3 regions of the Lactococcus sp. KTH0-1S genome follow, and region 1 is predicted to be linked to each of the others. Evidence: a T-box and tRNA genes for the amino acid it is inferred to sense, from the RefSeq annotation. Region 1 holds a T-box; the other regions hold tRNA genes.
The links. The T-box of region 1 lies ahead of ACRYLU_RS11090 (valine--tRNA ligase). A T-box ahead of a tRNA ligase gene usually reads a tRNA of that ligase, here a tRNA-Val.
Positions count from the first base shown of each region.

Region 1 (4,020 bases):
CAATTTCCTAATTTTCATAACTTCAAAGCAGTCGGGCTCACATCTTAAGGAGATTCAAATGAATTTTAAGAAGATGGTTGGTAATCAAGTGCGAGTAAGAGCTCTCGCTTAGATTACCGCAAAGTCTTATTTCTTTGCGGATAAGAACAAATTGAGTTCACCCTCCTTGAAGTGGATGAAAATGGACAAAATGGAACCTGTGCCTTGCACAGAACCGCATTTTCTCAATTTTCATAACTTCAAAGCAGTCGGGTTCACATCTTAAGGAATAAGAAAATGTTAAAACCATATGAATATAATCGAATTAAATACCTGACCTTTGACCTGGTCAATGTCTATCACTCTGTCAATGATAAATCGACAGTTGAGGCAGTTTACGCCCAAGTCGCCACAGAAATTTCGCAAATTGCTGAAAATGCTGACAGTCTTGTCAGTGAAAATAATCTGTCAGTAAAAGTTGCTATCCAAGAATACTTATCAGCCATTGATAATCCTAAATTATCAAGAGAACAAGCTGAAAAATTACTGACAGAACTTAAAACTTTGGTCGAAGCTTTTCATTTACCGAGCGAAGCTCAAATGAAAAAAGCTTTCAAAAAAGTTAAAAAGTTAAAAATTCCAGCGACAAGTCAATGGGATTTACGTGATGTCACTTACTTTGCTTGGAATGAAGTTTCAAGTAGTCGAAAATATCTTTTGACCGCTGACGGGCGTGGTTTTTATGGCAGTATCTCTGGCAGTATGAAAAATATCTGTGCCATTTGCCAAAAAACAAGTATTGTCACTCAATTTCTAGCGACAACAAAAAGAGGGGCTGACGGCACTTATACTAAAAATGGCACCTATATTTGCTTAGATTCTGAACAATGTAATCAGCAAATTCAAGCCAAAGAAGGCTTGGAGCATTTTTTAGAAATCATTAAAGAAAAATAAAAATTTAGAAGTATCTTGTAAAAAAACAAGAATTCTGCTAAAATAAAAACAAGTTGACGAGGAGTAATAAAGCAAGACTTATAGAGAGAACACGGCTGGTGAAAGTGTTCAGTCAAACTTTATGAAGGTTGCGTCATTTCAAGAAAATTATGGCATAAAATGAGTGTCGTCAATTGACGAAAATCAGGTGGTACCGTGCGGAAGCACCCTGGAGAATAAATCAGGGTGCTTTTTTTGTACCCAAAGGAGAAAAACATGACAAACGAACTAACCCCAAAATTCAACCCGACAGAGGTTGAAGCAGGACGCTACGAAAAATGGCTTGAAGCTGATGTTTTCAAACCTTCTGGAAATCCCGATGCAGAGCCTTATAGCATCGTTATTCCACCACCAAATGTGACCGGAAAACTCCACTTGGGTCATGCTTGGGATACAACTTTGCAAGACATCATCATCCGTCAAAAACGGATGCAAGGTTTTGATACGCTTTGGTTGCCAGGAATGGACCATGCGGGGATTGCCACTCAGGCAAAAGTTGCTGCCCGCCTTGCTGAAGATGGTATTTTACCACAAGACCTTGGACGTGAAAAATTCCTTGATAAAGTTTGGGAGTGGAAAGATGAATATGCCACAACAATAAAGGAACAATGGGGTAAAATGGGAATCTCAGTGGATTATTCTCGTGAACGTTTTACTCTTGATGAAGGCCTTTCACAAGCGGTTCGTAAAGTTTTTGTTCAACTTTACAATAAAGGTTGGATTTACCGTGGTGAAAAACTCATCAACTGGGATCCAAAAGCGATGACTGCTTTGTCAGACATTGAAGTCATTCACAAAGAAATTGATGGGGCTTTTTACCACATCACTTACCAAATTGAAGGAAGTGATGAGTTTGTTGAAATCGCCACAACACGTCCAGAAACTTTCCTTGGTGATACAGCTGTTATCGTCAATGAAAAAGATGAACGCTATAAACATTTAGTGGGCAAAAATGTTATCCTCCCAATCATTAATCGGGTCATTCCGATTTTGACAGACGACCATGCTGATATGGAAAAAGGAACTGGGGTTGTAAAAATTACGCCTGCGCATGACCCTAATGACTTTGAAGTTGCGATGCGTCATGATTTGCCAATGATTAACATGATGAACAATGACGGAACCATCAATGAAAATGGTGGAAAATATGAAGGACTTGACCGTTTTGAAGCCCGCAAACAAATTGTTGCTGACCTCAAGGAATTGGGCCAATTGCTTGATATAAAACCAGTCCGCCATGAAGTTGGGCACTCAGAGCGAACAGGAGTGGTTGTTGAACCACGTTTGTCAACACAATGGTTTGTCAAAATGGACGAATTAGCTAAGAATGCGATTGCTCATCAACGAAAAGAAGATGGAACGGATGATGTGGTCGCTTTCTATCCACCGCGTTTTGGTGATGCTTACTTGCAATGGATGGAAAATGTTCATGATTGGGTTATTTCACGTCAACTTTGGTGGGGGCATCAAATTCCAGCTTGGTATAATGAAGCGGGTGAAATGTATGTTGGTGAAGAAGCACCTGAGGGAGAAGGTTGGACACAAGATGCCGATGTACTTGATACTTGGTTTAGTTCAGCTTTGTGGCCTTTTAGCACGATGGGTTGGCCGGATGAAAATGCAGAAGACTTCAAACGCTACTATCCAACATCAACTTTAGTAACCGGTTATGATATTATTCCTTTCTGGGTTTCACGTATGATTTTTCAAGGTTTGGAATTTACAGGTAAATCACCATTTAAACGTGCTTTAATTCATGGTTTGATTCGTGACGAAGAAGGACGTAAAATGTCTAAATCGCTTGGTAACGGAATTGACCCAATGGATGTGATTGAAAAATATGGAACAGATGCACTCCGTTGGTTCCTATCAAATGGTTCTGCACCAGGACAAGATGTGCGTTTTTCTTATGATAAAATGGATGCCGCTTGGAATTTCATCAATAAAATTTGGAATGTTTCACGTTATATTTTGATGAATTCAGAAGATGTCAGCGCTGATGCTGTTTCTTCGGCTTTGACAAAAGTTGCAAATAAAACTGCTGGTAATGTCACTGACCGTTGGATTTTGACACGTTTGAATGATACTGTTGAGCGCGTGACTGAACAAATGGATAAATTTGAATTTGGTGTTGCTGGTCATATTCTTTACAATTTCATTTGGGATGAGTTCGCCAACTGGTATTTGGAATTAACAAAAGAAGTTATGTTTGGTGAGGATGAAGCTGAAAAAGACATTACACGTGCAGTATTGCTCCATGTTTTAGATCAAGTTTTACGTCTATTACACCCAATTATGCCTTTCTTCACTGAAGAAATCTTCGAAAAATTACCAAACACTTCTGGTTCAATTGTTGTTGCCGAATATCCAAAAGTACGTCCAGAATTTAATGACGACAAGGCAAGCGAAGGTGTGGCGATGTTAATCGAATTAATTACAGCCGTTCGTAATATTCGTGCTGAGGTTAATACTCCATTGTCTAAGCAAGTGCCAATCTTCATCAAGTCTGAACAAGCTGAATTTTTGAACTCTGTTGCTCCTTATATCACACGTTTTGCTAACCCGTCAGAGCTTGTTATTGCAGAAGAAGTCGTGCTTGATGAGCAAGCGATGACTGCTGTTATCACAGGGGCTGAGCTCTTCTTACCACTCAAAGGTCTGATTAACATCGAAGAAGAAATTGCTCGACTTGAAAAAGAACTTGCTAAATGGCAAAAAGAGTTAGATTTAGTGAATAAAAAATTGGGTAACGAACGTTTTGTTGCGAATGCTAAAGCAGAAGTTGTTCAAAAAGAAAAAGATAAATTAGCCGATTATCAAGAAAAATTCGATACTGTGAAAGCTCGTATTGCAGAATTGAAAGAAAACTAATCATAAATAAAATCAAAAAAATAAGAAAGATAGCAAATTTTCTACTTGTTTTTTATGTAGATTGATACTTTGACCTAAAATAAATAGTAGAAAAAACCAGAAATCAGCTGTTTTACTGACCGATTGTTCACCGTATTTTTGAAAAATTAGAAAAAGTGCGCAGAAATTTATAAATAA
Region 1 is NZ_CP195165.1:2,250,651-2,254,670, reverse strand. Features, by position in the region: gene ACRYLU_RS11095 (FusB/FusC family EF-G-binding protein) at 277-933, shown strand; T-box leader at 981-1,147, shown strand; gene ACRYLU_RS11090 (valine--tRNA ligase) at 1,189-3,843, shown strand.

Region 2 (4,020 bases), 240 kb from region 1:
ATTGCATCGAAACCAGGTTTCAAGAATTTACGTGGGTCGAAAAGTTTTTTCTTCATGTATTCTGCTTCATTAGCATCAAATTCATTAACGAATTTACGAGTAGCAGCTGCGAAAGCAAGTTGGCATTCAGTATTAACGTTAACTTTAGCTACACCATTAGCGATAGCTTCTTTGATTTGATCATCAGGGATACCAGAACCACCGTGAAGTACGATTGGCACATTGTGTCCCATAGCTTCAACGAGTGCTTTGTTCAATTTTTCAAGGTGATCGATGTGAAGACCTTTCCAGTTTTCTGGGTAAGGACCGTGAATGTTACCGATACCTGCTGCAAGGAAGTCAACACCAAGTTTAGCCATTGCAACTGCATCATCAATAGGAGCAAGTTCACCTTCACCAACAATACCGTCTTCTTCACCACCAATTGAACCAACTTCACATTCAACTGAGATGCCTTTAGCATGAGCTTTAGCGATTACTTCTTCAGCAAGTTTAAGGTTTTCTTCGATTGGAAGATGTGAACCGTCAAACATCAATGATGAGTAACCAACTTCGATACATTCCAAAGCATCATCAAAATGACCGTGGTCAAGGTGAATAGCAACTGGAACTGTGATTCCCATTGATTCTACAAGAGTTTCAATGAGGAGTTTACACATTTTGTAACCACCCATGTATTTAGCCGCACCCATAGAAGTTTGGATCAATACTGGAGTCTTTTTAGCTTCTGCTGCACGCAAGATAGCTTGAGTCCATTCAAGGTTGTTTGTGTTGAAACCACCGATAGCGTATCCGTTATCACGAGCGGCTTGTACGAATTTTTCTGCTGAAACGATTGCCATTTCAAAATTCCTCCGAATATTTTATTACTTACCTAGTATAGCATTTTGTGAAGTATTTTTCTAGTCCAAGCTCGCAAAAAACCAAAGTAACCGCTTTATTAAGCCATTCTTAAAGAAAGATAAAAAAAGATTAATAGTTTAATAACTATTAATCTTAGCATATCCCGAGGACCGGTTTCGAACCGGTACGAAGGTTACCCCTCGCAGGATTTTAAGTCCTGTGCGTCTGCCAGTTCCGCCACCCCGGGTATTATACAAAAACTCCCACTTGGGAGAATTATCAAGCGAACGACGAGATTCGAACTCGCGACCCCAACCATGGCAAGGTTGTGTTCTACCCCTGAACTACGTTCGCACTTAAACTTTGTGTCTTCCGACAATGCCGACTACATGATTCGAACACGCGACCCTCTGATTACAAATCAGATGCTCTACCAACTGAGCTAAGTCGGCTAATACCTAGTATGCGGATGAAGGGACTTGAACCCCCACGCCGTTAAGCGCTAGATCCTAAATCTAGTGCGTCTGCCAATTCCGCCACATCCGCTAGGATTATGACCCGTGCTGGGCTCGAACCAGCGACCCTTTGATTAAAAGTCAAATGCTCTACCAACTGAGCTAACGAGTCATTAGTATTTCTACTAACGGTTCTGACGGGAATCGAACCCGCGATCTTCGCCGTGACAGGGCGACGTGATAACCGCTACACTACAGAACCTTTATTCACTTAATGGCTGAAACAACCAATGGGAGTTAACGGGATCGAACCGCTGACCCTCTGCTTGTAAGGCAGATGCTCTCCCAGCTGAGCTAAACTCCCAAAACTTGGCCACTCGCCTATCTCCCAGGGGGCAACCCCCAAGTACTTCCGCCGTAGATGGACTTAACTTCTGTGTTCGACATGGGAACAGGTGTATCTCCATCGCAATGATGACCAAATCATTAAATGTTACCTTGAACATTCAAAACTAAATAACAATTCTTCTAACTTTTAAACCATAAGCCTATTATATTTGACTCTTTTGGTAAAGTCCTCGAGCGATTAGTACTGGTCCGCTCCAAGTCTCGCAACTCTTCCACTTCCAGCCTATCTACCAGATCATCTCTCTGGGCTCTTAATTCTTACGAATGGGTAATCTCATCTTGAGGTGGGCTTCGCACTTAGATGCTTTCAGCGCTTATCCCTTCCCTACATAGCTATCCAGCCGTGCTCCTGGCGGAACAACTGGTACACCAGCGGTAAGTCCATCCCGGTCCTCTCGTACTAAGGACAGATCCTCTCAAATTACCTACGCCCGCGACGGATAGGGACCGAACTGTCTCACGACGTTCTGAACCCAGCTCGCGTGCCGCTTTAATGGGCGAACAGCCCAACCCTTGGGACCGACTACAGCCCCAGGATGCGACGAGCCGACATCGAGGTGCCAAACCTCCCCGTCGATGTGAACTCTTGGGGGAGATAAGCCTGTTATCCCCAGGGTAGCTTTTATCCGTTGAGCGATGGCCCTTCCATGCGGTACCACCGGATCACTAAGTCCTAGTTTCCTACCTGCTCGAGTTGTAGCTCTCGCAGTCAAGCTGGCTTTTACCTTTACACTCTACGATTGATTTCCAACCAATCTGAGCCAACCTTTGAGCGCCTCCGTTACTCTTTAGGAGGCGACCGCCCCAGTCAAACTGTCCGTCAGACACTGTCTCCCTGGCCGATTATGCCAGCGGGTTAGAGTAACCATAAGTCAAGGGTAGTATCCCAACAACGCCTCAATAGAAACTAGCGTCCCTATTTCAATGGCTCCTACCTATCCTGTACATGACTTACAGGTACTCAATATCAAACTACAGTAAAGCTCCATGGGGTCTTTCCGTCCTGTCGCGGGTAACCTGCATCTTCACAGGTACTAAAATTTCACCGAGTCTCTCGTTGAGACAGTGCCCAAATCATTACGCCTTTCGTGCGGGTCGGAACTTACCCGACAAGGAATTTCGCTACCTTAGGACCGTTATAGTTACGGCCGCCGTTTACTGGGGCTTCAATTCATACCTTCGACTTACGTCTAAGCACTCCTCTTAACCTTCCAGCACCGGGCAGGCGTCACCCCCTATACATCACCTTGCGGTTTAGCAGAGAGCTGTGTTTTTGATAAACAGTTGCTTGGGCCTATTCACTGCGGCTGGCTTTTACACCAGCACCCCTTCTCCCGAAGTTACGGGGCTATTTTGCCGAGTTCCTTAACGAGAGTTCTCTCGATCACCTGAGGCTACTCGCCTCGACTACCTGTGTCGGTTTGCGGTACGGGTAGATATGACTTTACGCTAGAAGCTTTTCTTGGCAGTGTGACATCAGAGAGTTCGCAACCGTAGTTGCTTCCCCATCACAGCTCAATGTTAAAGAGAAATGCATTTGACACATCTCACACCTCACTGCTTAGACCAGAATCCATTAACTGGCATCTCTTAGCCTACTGCGTCCCTCCATCACGATCATATCTAGTACTGGAATATCAACCAGTTGTCCATCGACTACGCCTTTCGGCCTCGCCTTAGGTCCCGACTAACCCAGGGCGGACGAGCCTTCCCCTGGAAACCTTAGTCTTACGGTGGATAAGATTCTCACTTATCTTGCGCTACTCATACCGGCATTCTCACTTCTTAACGCTCCAGCACTCCTCACGGTATACCTTCATCGCGGTTAAGAACGCTCTCCTACCATTGATAAAATATCAATCCAAAGCTTCGGTAATATGTTTAGCCCCGGTACATTTTCGGCGCAGGGTCACTCGACTAGTGAGCTATTACGCACTCTTTGAATGATAGCTGCTTCTGAGCTAACATCCTAGTTGTCTGTGCAACCCCACATCCTTTTCCACTTAACATATATTTTGGGACCTTAGCTGTTGGTCTGGGCTGTTTCCCTTTCGACTACGGATCTTAGCACTCGCAGTCTGACTGCCGAACATGTGTATTAGCATTCGGAGTTTATCTGAGATTGGTAATCCTAGACGGACCCCTCACCCAAACAGTGCTCTACCTCCAATACACTTACATTTCGACGCTAGCCCTAAAGCTATTTCGGAGAGAACCAGCTATCTCCCAGTTCGTTTGGAATTTCTCCGCTATCCACAAGTCATCCAAACACTTTTCAACGTGTCCTGGTTCGGGCCTCCAGTGCGTCTTACCA
Region 2 is NZ_CP195165.1:2,006,417-2,010,436, forward strand. Features, by position in the region: gene ACRYLU_RS09765 (class II fructose-bisphosphate aldolase) at 1-842, opposite strand, end outside; tRNA gene ACRYLU_RS09770 (tRNA-Leu) at 1,005-1,090, opposite strand; tRNA gene ACRYLU_RS09775 (tRNA-Gly) at 1,126-1,197, opposite strand; tRNA gene ACRYLU_RS09780 (tRNA-Thr) at 1,223-1,295, opposite strand; tRNA gene ACRYLU_RS09785 (tRNA-Leu) at 1,308-1,389, opposite strand; tRNA gene ACRYLU_RS09790 (tRNA-Lys) at 1,398-1,470, opposite strand; tRNA gene ACRYLU_RS09795 (tRNA-Asp) at 1,488-1,560, opposite strand; tRNA gene ACRYLU_RS09800 (tRNA-Val) at 1,590-1,662, opposite strand; rRNA gene rrf (5S ribosomal RNA) at 1,666-1,781, opposite strand; rRNA gene ACRYLU_RS09810 (23S ribosomal RNA) at 1,865-4,020, opposite strand, start outside.
Region 2: it encodes a tRNA-Val, which carries the amino acid that the T-box ahead of ACRYLU_RS11090 (valine--tRNA ligase) is inferred to sense. The anticodon was not compared.

Region 3 (4,020 bases), 100 kb from region 1:
CACAAACCATCTAGGCCACTATCAATTAACAATGGAACTTTTACCCGCTTTAAAAAATGCAAAAAACTCAAGAGTTATAAATTTATCCAGTCGTGCTCAACAAATGACACCATTACTAGAAGATTGGAATTTTGAAAAAATAGAAAACTATAATCCCCAAATAGGCTACCAACAATCTAAAACTGCCAACGTTTTATTTTCAATAAAACTAGATGAATTAGGAAAAAAATATGGAATTAGAAGTTTTGCCGTCCATCCTGGTATGATTCCAATGACAAATATTGGTCGTCAAAATTCACCTATTACACCTTGGCTCCGCTACCTAGCCGACTATTTTAAATTAATTCACATCCCCGTATTTTTTAATGCACTTAAATCCGGCTTTGACCGAAGTAAATATCGCTATTTAAAAACAATAGCTCAAGGTGCCGCAACACCTCTTTGGGCCTCAACAAGCCCTGATTTAGAAGGTAAGGGTGGTCTTTATTGTGAAGACCTTAATATTGCTAGACTTATGACATCAGAAGAAGCTAATAATTTTGCTGGTGGCTTACGTCCGCATGCAATAGACCACAATGACGCAGATAGACTTTGGCAGATTTCAAAAAATATAACAGGTCTAGATTTTGAATAAACCCTTACTATAAAATAAAACTGACCTATTTATAATAGGTCAGTTTATCTATTTTTTAGTAGATGAAACTTATTATACATACTACTTTTGATTAAATAATGGTATTTATATTAAAAATACACACAAATTTCTTTGACATGTTATTGATCAAGTGCTAATATTATGCTATATATTCAAAATAGTTTGAATATATAGTTTTTTATAATTAAGGAGATGCTTATGAAGAAGAATTTAAATGAACTTCAAAAATTTATAGTGATGAACCTGCAACACTCACTAAAAATTTTTACAAGAGAACAGCCATGATTTTAAAAAAATACAAAATTAATATTTTAGGAATTCTATTTTTTCTTTTATTAAACATTCTTTATCAATATCCCCTTGTTTTAGTTTTTGCCTATTTCTTTAATAAAAGAATCTTTTTCTTTACCGATTTTTTATATACTAATTCTTCTTGGACCTTCCCACTATTAATGACTGTGGTATTAATACTCATTTTTATAATTGCTTGGAAGCTTGGGTATCTAAAAAACACACTTAAAAACTGGCATTTAAAGCGTATTTTTGGGCTGATGGGGATTGTGTTTTTCACTTTAACAATTAATTATCTAGCAACAGTATTTGTCCTAAAAACACAAATTATTTCTTCCGTGACGAGTGATACTGGTATGTCGGATATTTTAGGCCAACTACCAACCATTTGTCAAAAATATATACTAGGAATTATTGTTCCACTTTCGGAAGAGCTATTGTTTAGAAGTTATGTTTTTGGTTCAATAACTAATAAAAAGATTGCCTTTCTAATCTCTTCTCTACTTTTCGCTCTTGTCCATACAGGATTTTCTTGGTACTTACTTCCATATCTCATCCTTTCTTTTATTATTACTTGGGTTTATTCAAAAAGAAATAATTTCATCGAGAGCGCGATTGTCCATAGCTCAGTGAATCTTTTTAGTGGATCTGCAATCAAACTACTAGACACATTTTTTAAACTATTACCTTATTAAAAATAATGTAAAAAGGAGAACTATGAAAAATTTTATAAACAAACCAAATAATATTAAAAGATGGATTTTATTTTTATATTCCATTCTTTCGCTACTTATTACCATCACTTATATTGCCTTAAACCATACTTTTTTTAAAGTAGATTGGCAACGGTATGATATTGATGGGACTTACAGAGGAAAGGTGGATGAGATACTAAAACATGGCGTCTTCTGGATAAATGGTAATCTAACAGCAATCAACTCTACACTACTGATTTTAATTCTAGCTGTGGGAGCAATTCTTTCACTATTAATTTTCTATTTAGCCTGGCATAATCTAGCAACTAGAACATGGACCCCAATTCTGTGCTTAGCAGGATTTTTGATTCCTCTAATCGTTCATGGCGACGGAAATATTCTCAAATCCTTGATTATTGGCTATATTTTTATCATTGTTGGAGCAAGCTTTTCAGTTCAGACTTTACGCTTTTACTGATTTTAAAAACGCATTTAATATAACAAAAAACTACTGAATTCAATAATTTTCAGTAGTTTTTTGTTAACTATAAAATAATCCAATTAATTATATAAAAAAAGCTAACAATAGGCATGTTAGCTTTTATGTTATGCCGAAGGCCGGGGTCGAACCGGCACTCCCGTGAAGGAACCAGATTTTGAGTCTGGCGCGTCTGCCTATTCCGCCACTTCGGCGAAACATAACAACTGGGGTAGCTGGATTCGAACCAACGCATGAGGGAGTCAAAGTCCCTTGCCTTACCGCTTGGCTATACCCCATTAAAAAGGCGGATGACGAGGATCGAACTCGCGAGTGCCGGCGCCACAAGCCGGTGTGTTAACCACTTCACCACATCCGCCATAATGAAACACGGGCAGCAGGAATTGAACCCACACTAAAGGTTTTGGAGACCTTTGTACTACCTTTATACGATGCCCGTTTTCTATGGAAGGGGAGGGATTCGAACCCCCGAACCCGAAGGAGCGGATTTACAGTCCGCCGCGTTTAGCCTCTTCGCTACCCTTCCAAACTCTTTATTCACTTAATGGCTGAAACAACCAATGGGAGTTAACGGGATCGAACCGCTGACCCTCTGCTTGTAAGGCAGATGCTCTCCCAGCTGAGCTAAACTCCCAAAACTTGGCCACTCGCCTATCTCCCAGGGGGCAACCCCCAAGTACTTCCGCCGTAGATGGACTTAACTTCTGTGTTCGACATGGGAACAGGTGTATCTCCATCGCAATGATGACCAAATCATTAAATGTTACCTTGAACATTCAAAACTAAATAACAATTCTTCTAACTTTTAAACCATAAGCCTATTATATTTGACTCTTTTGGTAAAGTCCTCGAGCGATTAGTACTGGTCCGCTCCAAGTCTCGCAACTCTTCCACTTCCAGCCTATCTACCAGATCATCTCTCTGGGCTCTTAATTCTTACGAATGGGTAATCTCATCTTGAGGTGGGCTTCGCACTTAGATGCTTTCAGCGCTTATCCCTTCCCTACATAGCTATCCAGCCGTGCTCCTGGCGGAACAACTGGTACACCAGCGGTAAGTCCATCCCGGTCCTCTCGTACTAAGGACAGATCCTCTCAAATTACCTACGCCCGCGACGGATAGGGACCGAACTGTCTCACGACGTTCTGAACCCAGCTCGCGTGCCGCTTTAATGGGCGAACAGCCCAACCCTTGGGACCGACTACAGCCCCAGGATGCGACGAGCCGACATCGAGGTGCCAAACCTCCCCGTCGATGTGAACTCTTGGGGGAGATAAGCCTGTTATCCCCAGGGTAGCTTTTATCCGTTGAGCGATGGCCCTTCCATGCGGTACCACCGGATCACTAAGTCCTAGTTTCCTACCTGCTCGAGTTGTAGCTCTCGCAGTCAAGCTGGCTTTTACCTTTACACTCTACGATTGATTTCCAACCAATCTGAGCCAACCTTTGAGCGCCTCCGTTACTCTTTAGGAGGCGACCGCCCCAGTCAAACTGTCCGTCAGACACTGTCTCCCTGGCCGATTATGCCAGCGGGTTAGAGTAACCATAAGTCAAGGGTAGTATCCCAACAACGCCTCAATAGAAACTAGCGTCCCTATTTCAATGGCTCCTACCTATCCTGTACATGACTTACAGGTACTCAATATCAAACTACAGTAAAGCTCCATGGGGTCTTTCCGTCCTGTCGCGGGTAACCTGCATCTTCACAGGTACTAAAATTTCACCGAGTCTCTCGTTGAGACAGTGCCCAAATCATTACGCCTTTCGTGCGGGTCGGAACTTACCCGACAAGGAATTTCGCTACCTTAGGACCGTTATAGTTACGGCCGCCGTTTACTGGGGCTTCAATTCATACCTTCGACTTACGTCTAAGCACTCCT
Region 3 is NZ_CP195165.1:2,351,422-2,355,441, forward strand. Features, by position in the region: gene ACRYLU_RS11630 (SDR family NAD(P)-dependent oxidoreductase) at 1-634, shown strand, start outside; gene ACRYLU_RS11635 (lysostaphin resistance A-like protein) at 937-1,641, shown strand; gene ACRYLU_RS11640 (transporter) at 1,664-2,119, shown strand; tRNA gene ACRYLU_RS11645 (tRNA-Leu) at 2,251-2,334, opposite strand; tRNA gene ACRYLU_RS11650 (tRNA-Gln) at 2,347-2,418, opposite strand; tRNA gene ACRYLU_RS11655 (tRNA-His) at 2,426-2,498, opposite strand; tRNA gene ACRYLU_RS11660 (tRNA-Trp) at 2,509-2,579, opposite strand; tRNA gene ACRYLU_RS11665 (tRNA-Tyr) at 2,586-2,666, opposite strand; tRNA gene ACRYLU_RS11670 (tRNA-Val) at 2,702-2,774, opposite strand; rRNA gene rrf (5S ribosomal RNA) at 2,778-2,893, opposite strand; rRNA gene ACRYLU_RS11680 (23S ribosomal RNA) at 2,977-4,020, opposite strand, start outside.
Region 3: it encodes a tRNA-Val, which carries the amino acid that the T-box ahead of ACRYLU_RS11090 (valine--tRNA ligase) is inferred to sense. The anticodon was not compared.